One region of the Lysinibacillus sp. fls2-241-R2A-57 genome, then DNA from elsewhere that is predicted to be linked to it. Evidence: riboswitches for the same ligand, from Rfam matches in the RefSeq annotation. Region 1 holds a riboswitch; each other region holds the start of a gene.
What was found. Region 1 has a riboswitch for cobalamin ahead of QRN68_RS07660 (energy-coupling factor ABC transporter permease). Riboswitches for the same ligand answer to the same signal wherever they lie in the genome.
Positions count from the first base shown of each region.

Region 1 (6,024 bases):
ATCCACAACTTTTGGTGATGAGCTAAAAACGCAACTATAGTCCAAGAAATGTTATAACCTTAAAGCATCGTCTTAAAGCTGCTCAATTAGTCTTTGTAAATCTCCCTTTGAACGGGGCATTGTAATGTTTTTCTCAAATAGTTTCTTCTTTTGCAAGGCAATCGTCATGTCAAAGACCCATGGGCGTTCGAGATGGGCCCGTTCAAGTAACTCTTCTTGATAGAACAATTCAACAGGGTCTCCATTATAAATAATTTTCCCAGCTTCCATTACGATTATTTGATCTGCCCATTCATAGGCTAATGGGATATCATGCGTTGCTAGTAAAATAGTACGTTCACCATTCTCTAATTTAGCTAAATACTGTAAAACTTGTGCAACATAATAATTGTCTAGTCCAGCTGTTGGTTCATCTAATAATAAAACAGATGGTTCCATCGCTAGAACTCCAGCCATTGCCACACGTTTTTTCTGTCCAACACTCAAAAAATGGATCGGTTTATCGAGTAATGGTTCAACTTCAGTTTGAGCAACAGCCCATGCTATTTTCTCTTCAATTTTTTCAGTCGTCCAACCAAGGTTCAAAGGTCCAAATGCAATATCTTGCTTAACTGTACCTGAAAAAAGCTGGTTGTCTGCATCCTGAAAAACAATACCAACCTGTTGGCGTAATTCTTTTAATGCTTTTCTACTATAGTTAAGTTCTTTGCCACAAAAGGATATATTTCCAGTGGTAGGCTTCAAAATGCCGTTTAAATGCTGAAATAACGTTGACTTTCCAGCTCCATTATGACCAAGTAAAGCGATTTTTTTCCCTTTTGGAATTTGGAGTGTAATATCTGTTAAAGCATGAGTTCCATCGGCATAAGCGTAGGATAATTGATTTAGTTCAAAGTAAAAGTCTGTCATCAGAAAAAACCTCCATAAATGATGAGGGAAATAAAGATAGCAGCAATACCTAGCCAGTTTTTCATGCAATAGGTAACATTCTCTTGCCAATAGACAGTTTCGCCACCGCGTGCTTCCATTGCATTGTTTAGCTCACGACTTCGTTGAAACAGCTCTGCTAATAATGCTGCAATCAGCATTGATATGGAGCGTAGCCACTGCATAGGGGAGCGGTAACCTAAGCGAGCCTGCTGGGCAAGATGAATTTTTTGCATACTGTCTAAAAATATAAAAATAAAACGATACGTTAATTCTACTAGCTCTACAAATAAAACAGGAAGTCGCCATTGTCGTAGAACATAGCAAATTGATTGTACCGATGTTGTAAGAATTAAAAAATACAAACAACTAGTGCTGCCAAGGACGATGAAAAAAAGCTGCTGTGCTATCGTTATGCTTGCACTGCTGACGAAAATTGTCCAATTATTTACAGTGAAAGACCATATGTGAGCAGGTAGCGTGCTTGTTGATGGTGCTATAGAAATTAATATGGATACTAAACTTGAAAGTAAAAAAAATCCTGGTAGCAATAGTAGTTTTGCATAATATTTAAATGGAATTTTTGCGCTTAGAATGATAAAAGCACTCATCACAATAAATGTAATGAGTGAAATTCGTTCATCTCTAATGATAAGCGACAATAATAGTAATCCCAGGGATAACGTCATTTTTTCTAGCGGATGAACAGACGCTAGTTTATTCATATATGCATACTTATCAATGAGTAACATAGCGTTTAACCTTCTTTATGTTTGCCGCGCATTAAGCCGATAAAATAGCCGATAAATCCAGCGCCGATAGCAGCTTGTAGTGCGAATAATAAGCTTTCAATTTCACCACTCGGTGGCTCCCATATGCTTTCAAACCAAGGTTCGTAGTCAGCGTTAATTTCACTAATCGCTGCTTCTGCTTGGCCATCAGCCCCTTCAAATTCTGCACCTTTTTGGATAAAGAGAGGGAAGATTGCTAGAAACACAACAATTGCTAGGAGCAGTAAATTTTTTTTCATATTAGTGTGCCTCCTTTGCTGAGAAAACACGTAATGCTTTTAGTTCGCTCAAATTATATTTTTTCAAGAAGTTCATAACGATCACTGTTAAAATTCCTTCACTAATAGCGAGAGGAATTTGTGTTAATGCAAAAATACCAGCAAATTTTGTGAATGAAGCCATAAATCCTCCTACTTCAGAAGGGAAGGCAAGAGCTAACTGTACAGAAGTGACAACATATGTACCTAAGTCACCAAGCATTGCTGCTAAAAAGACAGCTATGGAAAATGATAGCCCTATTTTTTGTGAGCCTTTAAAAACATAGTAAGCAATAATAGGACCAACAATTGCCATGGAAAAGGCGTTTGCCCCTAAAGTTGTAAGTCCACCATGTGCTAAAAGTAAAGATTGGAATAATAATACGATTGTCCCGATCACACTCATAGCTAGTGGCCCAAAAAGAACAGTCCCAAGTCCAACTCCTGTCGGGTGCGAGCAACTCCCTGTTACAGAAGGGATTTTTAAGGCTGATAGCACAAAGGCGAAGGCACCCGATAAACCTAGTATCATTTTTGTTTCAGGATTTTCATCAATGGTTTTGCGAATTGAACGTAATCCTAAAATAATAAATGGAATGGAAATGACCCACCAAAAAATTGCCCATTCAATCGGCAAAAAGCCCTCCATGATATGCATAGCAAATGCACGATTTGGCACGAATAAAAATGCCAGTAAGAAATAACTAAGCTTCCAACCTGAGAATTTCAAAATCTCTCCTCCTTACATTAAAATTTTCGAATTAGCGTGCGAACGAAATTATTTCACCTTGCCATAAAATAGGTGTTTTGCTCCTCAACCGGAACCATATCTGTACGCATCTACCACCTTGAGATGAAAATGAAGATAAAAAAACACTTCTCCGATTCAGGAAAAGTGCATAGCTAAAAAAGTAATTAAAAATCTAATCTGCTAGGCGCACACCTATCCTCGTAGGTTGAAACGATCACTTATTTTTCGGCAGGTCTCCTGGCTTTAGTTCAACGTTTTATAGGCCTTCCCATCCTTTGGACAGTGACATTATCTATAAAACTCCCTAGTACAGTGGCGGGACCGCGCCGGACTTAAACCGGCTTCCCTTTTAAGCGAATTGATGAACAATTCGCACCGAAAAAAGATGAAGTTGTGAGATTTCACGACAAAGTGTAACATGAATTTCCGTAAACAAGCTATCTTTTTTATGAAAAATTTTTTAAATTGAGGGGCATTGTAGAAAATTCGGATAATACAGAAGAGGAATTTCCCTTTTTTCTAGGGGAAATTTGCTGAATAATTAATAAAAATGTCACAAATTAAGAAAGAAATATTGAAATTTTAAAAAAATAAGCTATGATAGAGACAGATTTCTATTACATAAAAAATACAATTTCATATAAAAACGTCAATAAGTGCTCGAATATTTTCGAGATAATAGGGAAATCGGTGAAAATCCGATACAGCCCCCGCTACTGTAATAGCTGATGAAATCGCAAATGCCACTAGTGAAAACTTGGGAAGGCGCGAAAGTAAAAGGAAGCTTAAGTCAGGAAACCTGCTTATTGCGATAAATGCATGCAAACTTTTCGGAGGGAGAAGTTGAAGCGAGAGCGAGTACCTGTATATATTCGTTTTAATTTGGCTTCTACAAAACCTTTACTCTTCGTCTAGAGTAAAGGTTTTTTCTTTTTCCTAAAAGCAAATGAGGGGAGAACAACAATGACAACATGGAATTTAGAGGGGATGAAAACGCATCTTTTTATTTGCAATGGCAGTAGCTGTATGAAAAAAGATGGAGAGGAAATTACACAGGCAATCCGTGATGAAATTCAGTTGCTGGCGATTGATAAGGAAATACATACGACAAGGACACGCTGTAATGGTAGGTGTAAGGATGCTTGTGTTGTCATCGCTTATCCTCAAGGGAATTGGTACCGTGTGCCGACCACAGAGCATGCGCGGGCACTTGTTCAAGATTTAAATCACGAATCGTTACATAATGAGCATGTCTTTACACTGCGTGAAGGTTCGTTACAGCGTACAGCACAAACAACAGCCATTAAAGGTATTGAAAAGGTGAAAGAGGGGTAACAAAATGTCGCAAAAAGGGAAGATTTTCGTAGTTGGCTTTGGACCTGGAGATTTTAAACATATTACGACTCGTGCTGTGGAGGCACTACAACAAAGTGATATGATCATAGGCTATAAAACTTATGTTGAACTTATTCAGGATTTAGTAAGTGCAAAGTCAATTATTAGTACCGGTATGACAGAAGAGGTTTCACGTGCACAGGAAGCGGTCCGCCAAGCAGAGGCAGGCAGTATCGTATCTGTTATTTCGAGCGGAGATGCTGGTGTCTATGGCATGGCGGGATTAGTGTATGAGGTATTAATCGAGCTAGGCTGGACGGAAGCAACTGGTGTTGAGGTAGAAATTGTTCCGGGTATTTCGGCTATCAATTCGTGTGCAAGTTTACTAGGTGCTCCGATTATGCATGACGCCTGTACGATTAGTTTAAGTGACCACTTAACGCCTTGGAATTTAATTGCAAAACGAGTAGAAGCAGCCGCAATGGCGGATTTTGTTATTGCTCTTTATAACCCAAAGAGTGGTCGTCGTACGAGACAAATTGTGGAGGCACAACGAATTTTATTAGAATATCGCTCTCCAGATACGCCGGTAGGACTTGTGAAAAGCGCGTATCGTGAACGCCAGGAAATTACAATGACGACTTTGGCAGAAATGCTAGAACACGATATTGGTATGCTAACAACCGTTGTGATTGGAAATTCATCAACGTTCTTCTACGACAATAAAATGATTACGCCACGTGGTTATCAGCGTAAATATACACTTGGCGAAGAAAAACAACCGTTACGACCACATCAACGACTGAAAGAAGAAAATGAACCGTGGGCAATGAATCAAGAAACAGGACAGGCGCGTAATGATTTTGCGACAGATCCTAATGCAAATCGAATCAAGTCCAGTTTAGCGATAACACCAGAACCAAAGCCTAAAAAAAAGTCATCACTTGAAATGGCGACAACAGCACTAGCGATGGTGAAGGGAACAAGTGCTGTGAAGGCAACACCCAAGCTTATTCACCAAAAAATTGAATCTATTTTTGAATTAGCTGTTAGTCCAGGAGTAGCCAATAAGTTCTTTTCTCCTCAACAAATGATGACTTTAGCAGAAGTTGTTGGAGAGGAAGGCACGATGGAGTATACACCAGACCATCAAATTCATTTGAAAATTCCAACAGCTGCGCCTGAAGAGATTACAGCAAAGCTTCGTGAAGTTGGCTTTTTACTAGCACCAATTGGTGACGTGCTTTCGTTAAAGGCTTGTGACTTCTGTTACGGAGAAAAGTTCGATTCGATTCCTTATGCAGAAGAGATTCAAGAAAAGCTTGGGGGAATGTCGTTACCGAAAACGTTAAATATTGGTTTTAACGGCTGTGGTATGGCATGTTATCGAGCGGTATTTGATGATATTGGGATTGTTTATCGCAAAAGTAAGTTTGATGTTTTTATTGGTGCTAAGCCGGTTGGCCGTACAGCACATGCGGCCCAGCCTGTTGTTGAGGGCTTAGAGCCTGAGCAGCTTATACCGCTAATTACAGACATTATCGAAGAGTATAAAGCAAATGCACATCCAAATGAACGTTTGTTTAAATACTTCAAACGTGTGAAAAAGATACTTCATTTTACGTATCAGGATATGTCTTCAAAAATAAAAGTTGAGCCAGCTCCATGCGGCGACTAGTGAGGGGTAATGAGATGAAAGCAATTTTATTTGTCGGCCACGGGAGCCGTTTAGCAGCAGGAAATGATGAGGTACGCACGTTTATCGAGCAAATGACACCTCGTATTGATGAGAGTTTTTTAGTAGAAACATGTTTTTTAGAGTTTGCCTCGCCGAACATTGAAGAAGGTATTACGAACTGTGTGAAGAAGGGCGCTACAGAGGTGCATGTTATTCCGATTATTCTTCTTCATGCGGGACATTCAAAACTGCATATTCCAGCAGAAATCGAACATGCGCGTGAGC
Region 1 is NZ_JARVRU010000037.1:5,671-11,694, forward strand. Features, by position in the region: gene QRN68_RS07645 (energy-coupling factor ABC transporter ATP-binding protein) at 73-909, opposite strand; gene cbiQ (cobalt ECF transporter T component CbiQ) at 909-1,679, opposite strand; gene QRN68_RS07655 (energy-coupling factor ABC transporter substrate-binding protein) at 1,685-1,957, opposite strand; gene QRN68_RS07660 (energy-coupling factor ABC transporter permease) at 1,959-2,705, opposite strand; cobalamin riboswitch at 2,937-3,121, opposite strand; cobalamin riboswitch at 3,364-3,547, shown strand; gene QRN68_RS07665 ((2Fe-2S) ferredoxin domain-containing protein) at 3,690-4,061, shown strand; gene cobJ (precorrin-3B C(17)-methyltransferase) at 4,066-5,739, shown strand; gene QRN68_RS07675 (sirohydrochlorin chelatase) at 5,754-6,024, shown strand, end outside.

Region 2 (6,024 bases), on a different contig from region 1:
CTCCATCATGCATCACTTTCGCATTTGATATTGTTGGATTAACTACTGCTAATACGAATGCTGCTAGTAACACAGTAAAAAATTTTTTCATTATTTTCCCCCCTCGCTCTTTATTATTCTCTTAAATCCAAACATAATTACTTAATAATGTAAATTAATTTACGTAATATTCCATTGTAAAACGAAGGGCTCATCACCTTAACGTGTGGTTGACTTCCGTTCCCTCTATGCGCTTTCCTGCGTGCCTTCAGTCGAAACGGAAGTCAACCTATATACAGGCATACATTCTTAACAAATGTCATCTACAATTTTTGGTGATAGTCATACAAAAGGATGTTTAAATGCAGCGTGTTTTCTCATCACCTTTTTTACATTTCCCAATAATCAGCCGAATTTGTTCTGCGGTAAAATTTATAAAAGGGTTCATTCGGGCGAGCATGTTCCTTATAGAGGCTAATAATTTGCTTTAAAAAACCTTCAATATGCTCAACTCCTACCCTTTTCGCAAACAGAGTACCCGCTTGAGCATTTACACCCATTGGTACTGCCCCTAAATAGACATCAAAGCTATCTTTTTGATAGACGAGCCCAATATCATCATACACCGCATTATAGCAGGCCGAGGCACAGCCATTTACGTTTATACGTAATCTTGTAGGTACAGATATTCCTTCTAATGAATGATATAGCTGTTCAGTAATCGGTGCCGCCTCCATCTTATCTCCATCGCAAAAATCACAGGCCTTCATCGCCACAATCGGTCCTTGCTTTGCCACATACAGGCCAGCGTCTTCTAGTTCCTCAATCGTATCTTCTACATCTTCTGTTGGAATTGATAGTAATATGCTATACGAGGCAGAGTATTTGATAGCACCAGTCTTCCCTACAACCTTTGCAATTGTTTGGAATTGTGCAGGAGTATAATGCTTATTTATAATACCGGGGCTTACTGCAAGACGAGTAAAATCGCCATTGTTATTTAACTTTTCAAAGGTTTTGTCCGGTATATTCGTATGGAATGCATTCATTGTTTAACGCTCCTTATAAAAAAAGGGGCTAGCGTTTTGCTAACCCCAAATTTTTTTCTAGTTTTCAAAGCTCTCAGGATAGAAGCCCTTAGCTAATATTTGAATAGCTTCTGCAGCACGAACCCCTTCTGACGCAGCAGAAAGTGGTAAGATTACAAAACGTTCATTTTTAACTGCTTCCATTTCTTTCAACGCTGGATCATGTTTTAAGAATTTTATTTTTTCTTCCGCCGTTTTTTCTCCGTAATCAACGACAACAACGACTTCTGGATTACGCTCTACTGCATCTTCTTTTGATACCGTAGTCCATCCTGATTCCACATCACCAAAAATATTTTTACCGCCAGCAATCGTCACAAGCTCATTCATAAAGTTTTGTCCAGTGGTTAAGACATCTTTATCACCACTGTCATAAACTAAAACGCGTAGACCTTTCTTATCTTGTGGTAATTTCGCACGAACTGCGTCTACATCCTTCGTCATTTGTTCAATTAAAGCTTCTCCGCGATCCTCGACACGAAAAATTTTTGCGATATTTCGTATATCTGTGAAAATATCTTTTAAAGTTGGTTTCGTCATATTTGAGGCTGTATGTAAATAAGTGTGTATCCCTAATGCCTCAAGCTCTTCCTGTGTACCAACACCTTTCTCCCCAAAGGCGCTTTTCCAACCTCCGTATATAAAGTCTGCTTCTGCATCAATAACCTGTTCCTTTGAAGGATACTGTTTAGCTAACACCGGCACTTTATCGTATGCAGCTTGTAGGGGCTCATAAATTTTGTCATCTAAGTACGCTGTCCCTACCATTGAATCTTCTAAGCCTAACGCTAACATAATTTCTGTTACATGCTGATTTAAGCTAATCGCTTTTTTTGGTGCTTCCTTATATATTTGTGTTGTTCCATTATTTTCAATCGTAATTTCTGTCGTTTCAGCTTGGGAAGGCTCTACCTTCTCACCTTGTGCTGCTGATTCTGGTTTGTCCTTTGTATTACACGCGCCAAGTATAGCGATTAACGCAATCGCAAAGACAAGCCACAAGCTTTTCCATTTCTTCATGTCCTCTTCTCCTTTGCTGTTAACTATATAGAAAGAAATCTTTTGACTCCTTTGCTACCTGAATGACACTCGCTGATTTAAGTTAAAAAGGGCATAAAAAAATCCCCTTGTTTCCAAGAGGTTAGCATAGTGAAAGAAAGGTTCTTCAACCTATTCACTATCCCCATCCTCGTGGTTTAAGTAAAAAATACACATTGGCAGGTATCCTGGCTTAGGTTCATCATCTATACACCTTCCCATAGCATGGCTACAGTGGTATCTCGTATAGACTCCCCATTTACAGTTGCGGGACAGCATCGGATTCGCACCGATTTCCCTTTTAAGCAAATAATAAAAGTCATTTGCACCAATAAGTCGTTATATTTTTTTGTTGTCAATGATATTGATAAACTAGCAAAAGAAATTTTTGGTCGCAATCTCACAAAAAATCCATAAAATCATAATCATGAATATATTAGCACTATTTCGACATAAATACTAACTATTTTACACGAAATCTTTTTCTAGTAATTCTGTTACAATGGTGAAAGATGAAAAATAGAAACGAGGATTTTTTTATGCATGTAACAATTGGTGTACTCGCTCACGTTGATGCAGGAAAAACTACATTTTCTGAGCAGTTACTATTTCATACAAAAAGTATTCAAGCCCGCGGACGAGTGGATCACCAGGATACATTTCTAGATAATCATGAGCTAGAGCGTCAGCGAGGTATTACAATTTTTGCAGAGCAAGGTCGTATGACGATTGGAAATGATACATATACGTTAATTGATACACCTGGGCACGTCGATTTTTCACCAGAAATGGAACGTGCTATTCGTGTTATGGATTATGCCATCATTGTTATAAGTGCCGTCGAAGGAGTGCAGGGTCATACCGAAACAGTGTGGCAACTTTTACGCCAATATCACGTCCCAACCTTCTTCTTTATCAACAAAATAGATCGTCAAGGTGCAAATGTAGAAGCCGTTATGACACAGCTTCAAAAGGATTGCTCTGAGGATGTTTTATTAATGGACGAACCGCTCCGTTCTGATTATGTTTCCAATCACATTATGGAGTGGCTTGCTGAACGTGATGAACAGCTTCTCGATGCTTTTCTTAATGAAACTTTGGATAGCTTTAGCTCCCTGACTCATTTGCAGGCGATGATTAAACAAGAAAAGGCCTTTTTATGTTTTACTGGCTCTGCTTTAAAAGATACTGGGATACAGGAATTACTAGCACAGCTCCCCCTACTTACAGAGACACATTTTAACGATAATGCAGCGTTTCAAGGTGAAGTCTTTAAAATTCGTCATGATGGACATCAACGCTTAACATTTTTAAAGGCATTACAAGGAACGTTGCACGTGCGGGATGAATTTTCGTTTGGAGATATGACAGAAAAAGTGACGGAGATTCGACTATATAATGGCAGCCGTTATGAAACTGTGCAGGAAGTTAAAGCTGGGGATATTTTTGCAGTCAAAGGGATTAGTCAAGCAAACATCGGCGATATCATTGGTCGTTCAAGCAACCCGCAGCCCTACGAGTTAGTACCAACGTTGCAGGCAAAAGTACAATATGAAGGCGATCAGCATATTAAAGAAGTTTTAAAAATTTTTCGCATGCTTGAAGCAGAGGAACCATCATTACGTGTACTATGGCATGAAAAATTCCAAGAAATTCATGTACATATTATGGGTGTCATCCAGCTCGAGGTTCTTGTCGAAGTACTCAACAACCGCTTCTCACTAAACGTTTCATTTGGCGAACCACAGATTTTATATATGGAATCAATTGCGACAACTGTAACAGGCTACGGTCATTTTGAACCATTAAAGCATTATGCGGAAGTACATTTATTGATGGAGCCAAATACACGTGGTACTGGCAATACATTTGTCAATGCATGCCATGCGGACGATTTATCGGTTGGGCACCAACGACTCATTGAAAAGCATTTATTCGAGCGCGATCATCATGGGCTGTTAACAGGTTTTCCCGTGACAGATATTCGCTTCACGCTTTTAACAGGACGTGCACATATTAAACATACTGAAGGTGGCGATTTCCGCGAGGCAACATTCCGTGCATTACGGCAAGGTCTTGAGCAAGCAGAAAATATATTACTAGAGCCCTATTACCGCTTTAAGCTCAAAGCCCCTAGTGATTTTATCGGCCGCATGATGACCGATATTCAGCAAGCTTCAGGTACATTTGCCGCACCTATCCTAACCGAAAATGATGCCATTTTAACTGGCCGTGCCCCTGTCGCAACATTTATGAGCTATAGCACAACCTTTGCCGCCTACACCAACGGAAAGGGCGTACTCTCCCTGCAATTTGATGGTTATGATACGTGCCATAATACGGAAGAGGTTATCACGCAAATCGGCTACGATAAAAATGCTGATCCTGAATATACATCCTCCAGTATTTTTTGTGCAAAAGGCAAGGGCTACTCAGTTCCATGGGAAGAAGCTGAGGCAGCGATGCATTGCATTAAATAATTCACATTAAAAAAACAGGACGTGATTGTTAGATCATTGTCCTGTTTTTTAGCGAGGATTTTATGTTAGCGTGTGGTTATTTGCTTTGGTTCCGCGGGTATTTCCCTGGTACGCGCGGGTATTCGCTCTGATTTCGCGGGTATTTCTCTGGTACGCGCGGGTATTCGCTCTGGTTCCGCGGGTATTTCCCTAGTACGCGCGGGTATTTGCTTTGGCTTCGCGGGTATTCGCCCTGATTTCGCGGATATTCTCCTGGTACGCGTGGGTACATCCTGTGTCAGTGATTCCTCTACTCCCCTATCAATGATCACAGTCTCTAAGCTCCCTCTAAGCGCTTCTTTAAATCTACACATCTACTTTTCCTCTATCATCAATTATTCTGCTATGTTACAATTTTTAACGAAACATTTTCAGTAAAATAAGTGAAGGACAGGAATTTTCAAGGATGTTTAAAATTTATTGGAAATGAATTTTTATTATATACATATCAATGTTACATGACTTTATCCTAAATCTTCTCAGTTGTTTTATAGGCTTCATGCTATTTATAACGTACGAAAATATCTTTAAAGTAGTCACTTAAAAAGAGATAGTAAAGGGGTGGATTCATATCGCAAAGTTTATTGATGACTTGGCCGGTGCAGTATACGATGTTATAAAGGTTGTATTAAAATGCCTGGGGTACTTAATTGCTGGTATGTTAATAGTTGCAATGCCAATTTACCTAATTGTGTGGGTAATTGGATTATTCCAGTGACTTTTATAGTCATAATTTCAAAAGTTTTTAACAAACGGGGAGCTTTAATTCAATAAGTATAGGACTTGTATGTATGATTGAATCTCATATATGCAAGTCCTTTTGTTATGCTTTAACACTTTCACACAATACGCTCCCTTAGTTCCACACATAGCAATCATAGACTACCTTCTTCTAAATCATTCTCAATCCTCACAGGCTTTGTAAGAGGCTCTAGGAGATCGCAATAGTTACTTATGTAGGCTATCTCAAAGTTGAAACTATTTAGATCTCATCGTCTCGCCAGCTGTAAAGATTAATCTTCTTCAATACACATTTACCATTTATCTACCAACAAAAATTTTGATATGTTATGATTCTTTACAGATAGAATTTTTCACTTTGTTAAGAAAAGAACAATTGGAGGAAACAATGAATTATATAAAATCTTTACGACAATATGTTGGAACAAGTCCTATTATTGCACCAGGTTCCGCAATCATTGTTTTGAACGAAAAGAATGAAATACTTTTGCAATTACGTTCAGATACAAATGATTGGGGGCTTCCAGGTGGTGGAATGGAAATTGGAGATAGTTTTGAAGAAACTGCTCAAAAAGAGTTGTATGAGGAAACAGGCTTAATCGCCCAAGAATTGAAATTGCTTGGCTTAGCTTCAGGGAGAGAGTTATATTATAAATTTC
Region 2 is NZ_JARVRU010000226.1:5,150-11,173, reverse strand. Features, by position in the region: gene QRN68_RS26555 (hypothetical protein) at 1-91, opposite strand, end outside; gene QRN68_RS26550 (precorrin-3B methylase) at 369-1,028, opposite strand; gene QRN68_RS26545 (ABC transporter substrate-binding protein) at 1,086-2,087, opposite strand; cobalamin riboswitch at 2,267-2,453, opposite strand; gene QRN68_RS26540 (elongation factor G) at 2,645-4,585, shown strand; gene QRN68_RS26535 (NUDIX hydrolase) at 5,754-6,024, shown strand, end outside.
Region 2: linked by a shared signal. The riboswitch ahead of QRN68_RS26545 (ABC transporter substrate-binding protein) and the one ahead of QRN68_RS07660 (energy-coupling factor ABC transporter permease) in region 1 are both predicted to bind cobalamin.

Region 3 (6,024 bases), on a different contig from region 1:
TTACGAGTCTTCCGCTGGCAACATTGATTAATTTAATCATCGTTGCAGTTGCAATGCCAATTTTATCTAAAGTATTTGTGCGTAAGGCAGGGCGATTACATTGAGAAATGCCATAAAAATAGGGGAGCTCATTGCTACGACAGATAATGCCGCAGCAATTGGTGAAAAACCACAAGATGTTGTGTCAGCCTCAGATCAACTAACGGCATACTTGACAGCACGTGTTACTTTTTTAGAGCAGCTTGCCGCAAATGCTTTACCAACACATGTCCTACTCGCTAATTTTTCAGGGGATGCGGCATGGTCTCGGTATGTAGCAGGCATTCAGCAAGTTTTTGATGAAGCTGGTCTTATTTGTCCGCAAATAGACGGTAGCACTGAGTCCAATATGCCAACTGTACAATCAGGTTTGTCTATAACGATGCTTGGAGAACAGCAGAAACGTACACTAACTAAGCATGAACAACTTATTTGGTATACATATGGACTGCCACTTGTAGGCAATGAAGTCCTTGCGCAGCCTGAGGATGTCGCACAGCTACAGCCTGTTTTTCAGGCATGGAAAGAGGACATCGTGCAGCAAGTTTGGCCAGTAGGATCAAAAGGTCTGCAAGCAGAATTTACCCGCCTTTTTGGCAATCAACAGGTCAAAAGTTCGCTAGATGTTGAGAAAACGGCTGGCCCATGTGCAGTCATTTTACTAGGAGTACATCCAGAAAAAGAGCAACTGGCACAAAATATTTTTCCTAGAAATTTTGAAAAACTACGTAAAACTGCATTGTAATAGGGCTTGCTTCGAGAAAAAGTAGCACTTAAAAAAATTCAAGGGGCAAAACGCCTATTGCAACAACAAACACAATATGTTAGATTTGTTTAGGAGTTAAAACACAATATATAGTATTTTGGACAAGAGGTACCAATATGGTTTAAAAGGGAATTCGGAAAAAGAGCATCTTAAGCCGAAGCTGTCCCCGCAACTGTAAGTGCTGACAAATGATGATGAGGCCACTGTTAAAAATGGGAAGGCGATCATTTGGAGGAAGCATGAGCCAGGAGACCTGCCAATTTGTTCGAGACAACAACACATTCTTCGGGGATTGAGAAGTGGAGGCGAGAGATTTGTTCACTTCTTTGTGTGCATGTCCTTCATTTCCATTTCCGATTTTACAGCGATCACGCAACCGATAGAGGGTGCATGATCGCTTTTTGTGTTGTTGTAGAAAGAAAGGGAGAGTATGTGTATATGACAATTCAAATCGAACAGCAAATTGCTAAGTTAAAGAATAGTTACACGGAGGATGAACTTGAAAGTTTTGTAAGGTTATCGGATCGATGGCTACGAAAAAATGACAATGCCACATTTGAGGCATGGGCAGATGCGATGATTTTACAAACGCTTAGCCTAATTGATGAAGAGGAGCCATATTGGACATTTGTTGCAGCGCAAATTTATTTAGAAAAATTATATGACCAATTTGCAATGCGTCGCGGCGTTTCAGTGAAAGATGTTTATCAGGTATTCCCAGCACAATTAGCACGCTATACAGAGGCTGGTTTGTATCATGAAAGTTTAACAACAAAATATAGTGAGCAAGAGCTTCAGGAACTTGCTTCTTATTTAGAACAAAGTCGAGATGAGTTGTTTACATATATTGGCTTAAAAACATTGATGGACCGCTATGTTGTCCGTGATTATACGAAAACACCAGTGGAGCTACCTCAGGAACGTTGGATGGTCATTGCGATGACATTGATGCAGGATGAAACAGAAAATCGTTTACAAAAGGTGCGAGAGTCTTACTGGGCAATGAGCAATTTATATATGACAGTAGCCACTCCGACATTATCGAATGCAGGGAAAACACATGGACAGTTATCTAGCTGCTTTATCGATACAGTAGATGATAGTTTACAAAGCATTTACGACACAAATACAGATGTTGCAACCTTATCGAAATACGGTGGTGGCATTGGCGTTTATATGGGCAAAATTCGTAGCCGAGGCTCATCTATTAAAGGTTTTAAAGGGGCATCAAGTGGCGTATTACCTTGGATTAAACAGCTTAATAATACGGCAGTTTCAGTCGATCAGCTTGGTCAACGCCAAGGAGCTATTGCTGTTTATTTAGATGTTTGGCATAAGGACGTCTTTACGTTTTTAGATTTACGTTTAAACAATGGGGATGAGCGTTTACGTGCCCATGATATTTTCACAGGGCTATGCTTACCGGATTTATTTATGGAGACAGTTGAAGAGCGCGGGGAATGGCATTTATTTGACCCACATGAAGTACGAGAGGTTATGGGCTACTCACTAGAGGATTTCTATGATGAGAAAAAAGGTGACGGTTCCTTCCGTACAAAATATGCAGAATGTATCGCCAATCCTTTATTAAGCCGTGAAGTCGTACCGGCGATCGATATTATGAAGCGTATTATGCGCTCACAGCTTGAAACAGGCGTGCCGTTTATGTTCTATCGTGATGAAGTAAACCGCATGAATCCGAATAAACATGAAGGAATGGTTTACTCAAGTAATTTGTGTTAATAGTAGCACCTTCAATCAGAAATGGTTGTCGAAAACTCCGTTAAACGGGGAAAGTCACAATGTGATAACCTACCGTGCTAAATCTTTTGATTAAATTAGTTAATCAAAAGTAAAAGCCTAACGACTATCGAAAGCATAACTCATTGAAAAACATGAGTGAAGAAGCGAGTAGAGTACCCCTCAAGCGAGGCCCGTTATAGGGATAATTCATAAAGGGAAAAGCGGAGCATCCTTCAGGTAGAGCTGAGGATGATGATATAGTCTCCTCTGTATAGTGATATACAGCAGTTCATAAGAGAACGGATTAGGTCTAGCGAACCTAGTTGAAGAAAAGGACAGAAATTTTCCAAAACATGTCACCAACTGAATTTGAGTCTATTACTTTAGAAGATGATGTCATCGTTACACGTCGCAAGCCTGGAGACTTCGTAGTATGCAATTTATCATCCATTAATTTAGGTAGAGCTGTACCGGCTGGTGTTTTAGAGCGCTTGATTCCAATTCAAGTACGTATGCTAGATAATGTTATTGCTCTAAATACAATTCCAGTAAAACAGGCAGAGCGTACGAATTTGCGCTATCGTGGTATTGGACTTGGAACATTTGGCTGGCATCATTTATTAGCTTTAAAAGAAATTCAATGGGAGTCTGAGGATGCTGTAGAATTCGCGGACAAGCTATATGAGGAAATTGCGTATTTAACGATTCGTGCTTCCAACGATTTGGCAAGTGAAAAAGGAGCCTATCCATTATTTGAGGGCTCAGATTGGCATACTGGTGCTTATTTTGACAAACGTGGCTATGACAGTGATAAATGGAATGCATTACGTGCGGCAGTTGCTGAAAAAGGTATGCGCAACGGCTATGTGATGGCAGTTGCACCTAACTCATCGACATCCATTTTAGCAGGCAGTACGGCAACGATTGATCCTATTTTCCAAAAGAGTTATTCAGAGGAGAAGAAGGATTACAAAATACCAGTAACTGTACCAGATTTATCACCAGTGACGACTTGGTATTATAAATCTGCTTATTTCATCGATCAAAATTGGACAATCAAGCAAAATGCTGCACGAGCACGTCATATCGATCAGGGTATTTCGCTTAATTTATATGTTCAAAATACGATTAAGGCGAAGGATTTACTGGCACTGCATATGAATGCTTGGGCGAGCGGTGTAAAAACGACGTATTATGTGCGCTCGACATCTGTAGAATTGCTAGAATGTGAGTCTTGCGCTAGCTAGGGGGAAGTAAATAATGACAACAATTACTAAACGACAAATTATGGATAAAGAAGCACCTAACCGTTCAACAGGCATTGTGAACGGACGCTCTTCTAACATTTTAAACTGGGATGATGTGCGTTTTAGCTGGGCTTATCCAAAGTATAAAAAAATGCTAGGTAACTTCTGGACTCCATTTGAAATTAATATGAGCAATGATGTGAAGCAGTTTCCTGAGCTATCAGCAGTTGAGCAGGAATCCTTCTTAAAGATTATCGGTTTACTGGCGCTATTAGACAGTGTGCAAACTGATTTTGCGGGGAAAGTAGCAGATTATTTAACAGATTCAAGCTTAAATGCACTAATGATCATTTTAGCGCAGCAAGAGGTTATTCATAATCACTCGTATTCCTATGTGCTATCAAGTATTGTGAACAAAGATGAACAAGATCGTACGTTTGACTTTTGGCGTACGGAGCCAGTGTTAGAGCGACGTAATGATTTTATTATTAAGGGCTACCGTGCATTTTCAGAGGAGTCAACTGTTGACAATATGCTAGAGGCGATTATTTATGATGTGATTTTAGAAGGCTTATTCTTCTATTCTGGCTTTGCCTTCTTCTATCATCTAGCACGCAATCAAAAAATGGTGGCAACGTCAACGATGATTAATTATATTAACCGCGATGAACAGCTACATGTTGATTTATTTGTGAAAATTTATCAAGAGTTATTAGAGGAATATCCTGAATACGATACGCCAGAACGAGCAGCACGTGTGCAGGAAATCTTCCGTGAGGCTGTACAACTAGAAGTCGATTGGGCCAATGAAGTGATTGGCGATAAAATTGATGGCCTTGATGTGGAAGATGTCCATGATTATGTGCACTTCTATGCCAATGTTCGTTGTAATCAACTTGGCGTCGAGCGTCCATTTGAAGGCTATCGCAAAAATCCATTGAAGTGGGTTAAAGCTTACGAGGATGTTGACTTAGGGAAAACAGACTTCTTCGAGCAACGTTCTCGTCAATATGTGAAGGTTAATGTAGAAGATAACGGGTTTGATGATTTGTAATGCTCAATGAGGTTAGGGCATAAGTATATTTTTAAAGCAAAATTATAAAATTTCACATTAGAAAAGCGCGAGAAATCAAAGTTTATTAAATTGATTTTTCGCGCTTTTTAAATCGCTGATAAACTATTAACAATCGCTGATAAACCATGAGTAATCGCTGATAAAGTTATAACAATCGCTGATAAACCATGAGTAATCGCTGATAAAGTTATAACAATCGCCGATAAACCATGAGTAACGCTGATAAAGTTATAACAATCGCCGAAAACCTCCAACGACCGCTGATAAAGGTAATATAACAAGAAAAAGAAATAAGTTAAAATTATCGTACCAAACTATTTCTCACTAAAAATCGATCATTAAATGTGATCGGTACACCTTTCCCGTCCTTTTCGGCGTGAATGTGTAAATGTGGTTCGCTTGTATTTCCGGAGTTTCCTACTTTCCCAAGTAATTGGCCCGACGTTACTTTGTCTCCTTCAACCACCACTATGCTGCCTTTTTGCATATGAGCTAATAAAACGGTAGCATCATAGTTCTCACATGATAAGGCGACATGATTTCCCTCAGGATTTTCTGGATCAGCTTTAGGAGGAGGGAGGTCAGGTAAATCATTTTGGATGTTGACTACTTTTCCATTACAAGGACTATACAAATCATCTGCGAATATTTGATACTTACCCAATTCTCCTGGATAAAGTCCACTTGCGCGGGTTCCAAGCGTATTTAATTTTAAAATGTCTAAAGCATATTTTTGACCTGGATGGTCTTGATGATAGTTCATTAACACCTGATTGCCACCCTGTCCGACATAATAGGTGCCATTCTTAAGTGGAAAAGATAACTCAATTCCTTTTTCAGCTACTGTATAGCTTTTTACGACCAAAGCATTATACGTACCAAAAACCAAAATAAGGACAATATAAATACCAATTGAAAACTTTTGATTTAGTGTATATTTTATTGTAAACGGTAAATTCCTTACCCTTTTCCAAGAAAAAATGACAGTGACAATCAAGAGAGCTAACCAAAGAAAGCGAACATAATATCCGACCCAACTCCAGTTTCCTGCTTGAAATAACCAAATAATTAGTGCTGCAGTTACCAATGAGTCCAACAACCATTCCAGTTTACTTTTAAAAGGAGCTTTCCATAGTGAAATAATAAAGCTCGCA
Region 3 is NZ_JARVRU010000158.1:18,231-24,254, forward strand. Features, by position in the region: gene QRN68_RS21445 (ECF transporter S component) at 1-104, shown strand, start outside; gene QRN68_RS21450 (hypothetical protein) at 101-784, shown strand; cobalamin riboswitch at 895-1,081, shown strand; partial or broken gene QRN68_RS21455 (ribonucleotide reductase N-terminal alpha domain-containing protein) at 1,244-2,545, shown strand; partial or broken gene QRN68_RS21460 (ribonucleoside-diphosphate reductase subunit alpha) at 2,884-3,795, shown strand; gene QRN68_RS21465 (ribonucleotide-diphosphate reductase subunit beta) at 3,809-4,849, shown strand; gene QRN68_RS21470 (hypothetical protein) at 4,957-5,124, opposite strand; gene QRN68_RS21475 (M23 family metallopeptidase) at 5,172-6,024, opposite strand, start outside.
Region 3: linked by a shared signal. The riboswitch ahead of QRN68_RS21455 (ribonucleotide reductase N-terminal alpha domain-containing protein) and the one ahead of QRN68_RS07660 (energy-coupling factor ABC transporter permease) in region 1 are both predicted to bind cobalamin.

Region 4 (6,024 bases), on a different contig from region 1:
CGTTTTTAACGGAAACTCTGATTGAAGCTGAATGTAATGATCCGTAACAGTGAAATTTTCCTTTTCGATGACAGCACGTTGCTGATGTTCGACTGAAGCTGGCATCATTGTTATTTGAGGCTTTGGAATTTCAGGATGTGCATAAGTCGCTACTCGCGCATGATAAACATCTTCAATTTGCGAAGCGATTAATACTTCATGTGGTGCCCCAAATGCTCGCATTCTTCCGCCTTCCATTAGTAATAATTCATCACAATAGAGGGCAGCTAAATTCATATCATGTAGTACCATAATAACGGTTAATCCACATTCAATTGCTTCTTTTCGCACCATATCTAAAATTTGACGTTGATGGGCAATATCTAGATGGTTCGTCGGCTCATCTAGCAGTAATATTTCCGACGTTTGCGCAAGGGCTTGGGCTACAAAAACTCGTTGTTGTTCACCGCCCGACAAAAATTCCATCGGTGTCTGTTCATAGCGTTTCACACCTGTTTGTAGCATCGCATGTTGGACCGCTTGTTCATCGCGTTCAGTCCAGCTTGAAAAGAAGCCTGTTTGATGTGGATAACGTCCAAGTGATACCGCCTCACGTACACTATTTGTAAAGGCATTCGCATGTAATTGTGGTAGCACTGCCATTTTTTTCGCCAATGCACGGGCATTATAAGCGTTAATATTTTTACCGTCTACTAATATAGTGCCTGCAGTTGCTGGTAGTATGCCACTCATTACTTTTAACAGTGTGGATTTTCCACTACCGTTCGGGCCTAAAATCCCTAATATTTTTCCTTTTTCAACGGAAAAACTTATATCCTGGACAATCGGCACGTCTTCATAGCCACCAGAAAGATGTTCAACAACAATCATGCCCGTCCCCCCTTGCTTCTACGTTGCTTATAAAAAATATAAGAAAAAACGGGTGCGCCAATAAATGCAGTAATTACGCCAATCGGTAGCTCTCTTGGCATAATAATTGTTCGAGCTATTAAATCACAAATAATGAGCAAAGTTGCCCCATTTAAAAATGATAATGGCAATAAATGACGGTGATCTGAACCCCAAAGCATCCGCGTCATATGTGGTACAACTAAGCCAACAAAACCAATCGTACCAGAAACCGCTACAGCTGCTCCTGTCAACATTGACCCGCCTACCAAAATTATATATTTACTACGCTTAACATTAACACCTAAATGCTTCGCGCGTTCCTCTCCATATAACAGAACATTTAACTCGCGTCTTTGTGTCCAAAGCATGATTGAACCAATTATCACAAACGGAATAATCATTTGAACATAAGGCCAACCTCGCATTGATACTGAGCCGAGCAGCCATCCCATAACTTGTCGTAGCTCCTCACCAGATAATGCAATCATTAATGAAATCAAGGAGCCTAAAAATGAACTAAAGATGACCCCTGTTAAAATAAGAGTTTCCATTTTTAGCGTGCGGTCTACTATTCTAGCAAAGCCCATGACAGCTACCATCGTTAATATTGCACCTATCATACTGAAGATTGGTAATGCATAATTCCCTATTACTGGAATTGATATACTAAAGAAAATCGTCATAACTGCGCCAACTGATGCACCCGAAGAAACACCTAACGTATAAGGATCTGCCAAAGGATTTTTTAATAAGCCTTGAAAAGCTGCCCCTGCAATGGCAAGAGAAGCCCCGACAAGTCCAGCCAGCAGAACTCGAGGTAAACGAATTTTCCATAAAATATTGGCAGCTGTTTCATCTGCCGCCTGATTCCACAATACTTCTAGTGGAATATGAACTGAGCCTATCGCTACGCCACACCAGATGCTAATAATTAGAAGCGTAATTGCTGTTACATAGGCTATAAACGTTCTACTCATTTAAAGGCTCTCCCCCTTAGTCAATCTGTGCCTATATTTAACAACTTGTTTTTCTGATTTATCGATGCATTTTAGCTTTTATCGCCTACGATTGTGAATTTATCGACATCAATCATACAAAACAAATAACCCCTCATCATAAAAAGATGAGGGGTTCAAATTTGCACAAAAATACTTTTACAAAATCCACCACCCTATCCTCGTAGGCTGTAACGTGTTTTCTATAAAGGCAGGTCTCCTGGCTCGTGCTCCATTCGCTTTTCCATGCCTTCCCGAAATTTTCAGTGGCGAAAATTGAAAAAACTCACACATACAGTGGCGGGACCGCATCGGAATGACACCGATTTCCCTTTTCACTTTACATAAGTAAAGAACCTTTATAATTTTCAGTTGATTTTATTATACATGAAAAAAATAGAAGTCGCCTCGATTCGAGACAACTTCTAATCAAATCAATTATGCTCCGGCATAATTGCGTCCGAAGGCTTTAGACCAACATGATGTTTTTTTGTGCGAAAGCGTAGTGCTAGCGCAGCGTCAGCGGCATGATGTTTTTTGTGCGAAAGCGCAGCGTCAGCAACAGTTGTTTTTTGTGCGAAAGCGCAGCGTCAGCAACATGATGTTGGTCACTCAGTTGTTACCACAAGACGTGGCGTTTTTAGACTAAGTTCCTCTATTTCGGCAGGTATTTGGACACCCGCTGAAAGAAGTTAAACTATATCAGAAAAATACTGAACCGTTTTCATTGGCGCACCCATTTCTCGCAATGCCCATGTGCTCTCTAAATAAATATCTGCTAGCTTTTCATATTTACCGCCGAATTTATGTGCCCATTCGATCGCTACAACACTTTCATATACATGTGCCATTTTTTCTGCAACCTTTTTTGCCTCAAACGTTTTCGTTGCTTCATCTAAGCCGCTAAATGTTCGCAATGTCAAGTCTAGTTTTGCTAATTGCTCCTCTACAATTTGAAGCAATGGACTGTCAGCTAGTTTTTCTAGACGTTCCTCCATGACACGAACAAACAATTCATGCGCTTGAAACTTATCTACTAAACGAATGAGTTCTAATGCTAAAATATTAGCAGTTCCCTCCCACACAGTCAGCACCTGTGCATCTCTTAATAAGCGAGGTGTAACGAAATCCTCAATATAGCCATTCCCTCCATGTAATTCAATCGCTTCACTTGCATAATGGACCGCTTGCTCTGCCGTTTCTTTTTTCATAATAGCAATATTTAAGCGATTCATAATGATGTCCTGTTCATTACCCTGTCCACTTGTTACTTTATCGTAGAGCTGAATTAGATCAAAAACAGTAGCAACTTCTACATGAAGCTTGGCAGCAAAGTTCCCTAATGTATCCTGAATCATAGGATATTGCGTTAAAGGCTTGCCAAATGCATGACGATTTGTCACATAGTGCTTCGCCTCCAAAAAACCACGGCGCATAATGCCGATAGAAGCAACAGCATTGCAAATTCTTGATAAATTAAGTGCCTCCAACATATAATAAATTCCTTTATTCGGCTCACCGACAACATAAGCTAATGCACCATCAAATTCCACCTCACCAGAAGGTACTGCTCTAACACCAAGTTTATCCTTTAAACGTCGAATACGGAGGTTGTTAACAGTGCCATCCTCATTGCGCCACGGGACCGCAAATAGAGTTAAACCTTTCGAGCCTGCTTGAGCCCCTTCCATACGGGCCAATACCATGGCAACCCCACACATTCCTGCGTTTGACGCGAAATATTTCTCACCAAATAAACGATACTGATTACCGTCTTTTCTTGCCTCTACAACGTTCGCACCAACATCAGAACCACCTTGACGCTCCGTTAAAAATGTAGCTCCCTCATACAGCTCGGTATCTCCTGTTGCACAAACATGTGGTAAAAAACGCTCCTTCACCTCATCGCTCGCATAATGATCAAGTAAATAAGCCGTTGCCATTGTTAACGTAACAGGGCAATAAAAGCCTGGCTCTGTATGGGACAGTATATAACCTTGAGCAAAGCTATACACATAGTTACCCTTTCTACCTAATTGCGGAATATCCTTATGCACATAGCCAACAATACCCGTATTGTATGATTCTTCAATTGTTTTTTTATAGCCATCATTAACCCAGACCTCTGACACTTCTTCACCATATGCATTATACCTTTGTAAGCGAGGTTCACCCTCTCGATCCGTATGTTTGGCTCTTACATCAATATCTCCAGCACAAAGCTCACCGAAATCTGTTAGCTCACGTGTTGCATATTCTGCAAACTCTTTATCTAGCATCATTTCTAAAACTTTATGAAGTGTGTCGTTATCTTTAAAAAAGTTCGTTGTTCTCATTTCTGCCTGCTGTAAAACCTTCATGCTATCTCACCTCTTGTCCTTTCAAGGTTTGTTTTAATATTTTGCCTGATGCATTTCGTGGTAGCGCTTCCACACGTTCAAAGATGCGTGGAATTTTATATTTAGCAAGATGCTCCTCTAAGTAAGCTTTAAGTTCGTCCTCGTCAATTTCTGTTTTAGTGGCATAGACGGCCTTCACCGTTTCTCCCCACTCCGGATGTGGAACACCTATTACAGCAACTTCAAATATCCCCTCATAGCTCAAAATTCTATCTTCAATTTCTTTCGGATAAATATTCACACCACCTGAAAAAATAACATCCTTTTTGCGATCAACAATCCAAATATAACCATCCTCATCTATGCGAGCTAAATCACCTGTTTTTAGCCAGCCATCTATAAATGCAGCCTTTGTTGCGATTTCATCCTTGTTATAGCCCAGCATATTGCCTTCACCAAGTAAGACAATTTCTCCTACTTCACCAACACGAACATCTTCTCCGTCATCGTTAATAATACGCAGCTCTGCTCCAAGTGGTGCACGCCGACCAATACTTCCTGCCTTCGTTGCATGCTCTTCACCAAGCAATATTGAACCGTTTGGACCAGCCTCTGTTAAGCCATAGACACAGGTTAAATTTTCTGTTCTGAAAGCTTTTTGTAAATGACGGACTTCATTTTGTGATAACGGTGCGCCACCATAAGCCCACCATTTCATCGAGGATAAATCTGTTGTTTGCAATCTTGGCATTTGGGCTGTTAACAAATAGGCGACAGGTGCACCAAAGAAATGTGTTGTCCTTTCCTGCTCGATTGAATCAATAAACAAATCAGGTGTAAATGTCGGTGTTAGCACGATAGTTGAGCCTACAAGTACGCCTGCCATTAAAAATAAATGCAATGGAGCTGAATGCGTCAACGGCATCATGAGAAGGATTCGGCTTTCTGGCTTTACTTCCATTTCTACTGCAATCATTTGTGCTACCGTTAATATATTGCGATAGCTAAACAACACACCCTTTGGTTTTCCAGTTGTACCCGATGTATATAAAATCGTTGAGACATCCTCTTCATTCAACTGGCAATCGATTGTTTGAGTGCTTGCATGTTGAATAAGAGTTTCATAGTTTAGCCAACCAGCATGCTCTTGCCCTGTTTTAATTTTTAAAGGAACTACCGTGATATTTTCCACTGCTGCAAAAATTGCTTCATGGGCTAGAATAGCTTTAGCGTCTGCATGTTTCGCTACATACTCGACCTCTTGTAGCGTAAATTTCGCATTTACTGGAACGACAATAGCTCCAATACGCTGAATTGCAAAATAACTAACAACAAACTCTACAACATTGGGCATAAAAATGATGACTTTATCGCCTTGTCCCACACCTTGATCTAATAAGGCATGACTAAAACGCGTCACTTGCTCATCTAAATCACGATAGGTCACTCGTCTACCTTGACAAATAACCGCTTCGCTCATAGGATACTTTCGCGCATTACGTGCTACCAAATTCGAACTATTCATCGTGCATCTCTCCCTTTAAAGTCGCTAATTTTTCAGTAAACACACCTTGTAATTGCTGCAACTCATTTTTCATTTGTGTAAGCTCTGCTATCTTACTATCAATCTCTCGAATTTTTTGCTCCCCATATTCAACTGTACGCTCCAATTGCTGAATACCCGTGCGATCAAAATCAAACAGCAATACCATTTCCTTAATCTCCTCAAGTGAAAAACCATAACGCTTTCCTCGGAAAATAAGCTTAAGCTTCGCTAACTCTTTTTTTGAAAAGGTTCG
Region 4 is NZ_JARVRU010000049.1:448-6,471, reverse strand. Features, by position in the region: gene QRN68_RS10395 (adenosylcobinamide amidohydrolase) at 1-870, opposite strand, end outside; gene QRN68_RS10390 (FecCD family ABC transporter permease) at 867-1,868, opposite strand; cobalamin riboswitch at 2,080-2,262, opposite strand; gene QRN68_RS10385 (hypothetical protein) at 2,424-2,582, shown strand; gene QRN68_RS10380 (acyl-CoA dehydrogenase family protein) at 2,579-4,246, opposite strand; gene QRN68_RS10375 (class I adenylate-forming enzyme family protein) at 4,248-5,750, opposite strand; gene QRN68_RS10370 (MerR family transcriptional regulator) at 5,743-6,024, opposite strand, start outside.
Region 4: linked by a shared signal. The riboswitch ahead of QRN68_RS10390 (FecCD family ABC transporter permease) and the one ahead of QRN68_RS07660 (energy-coupling factor ABC transporter permease) in region 1 are both predicted to bind cobalamin.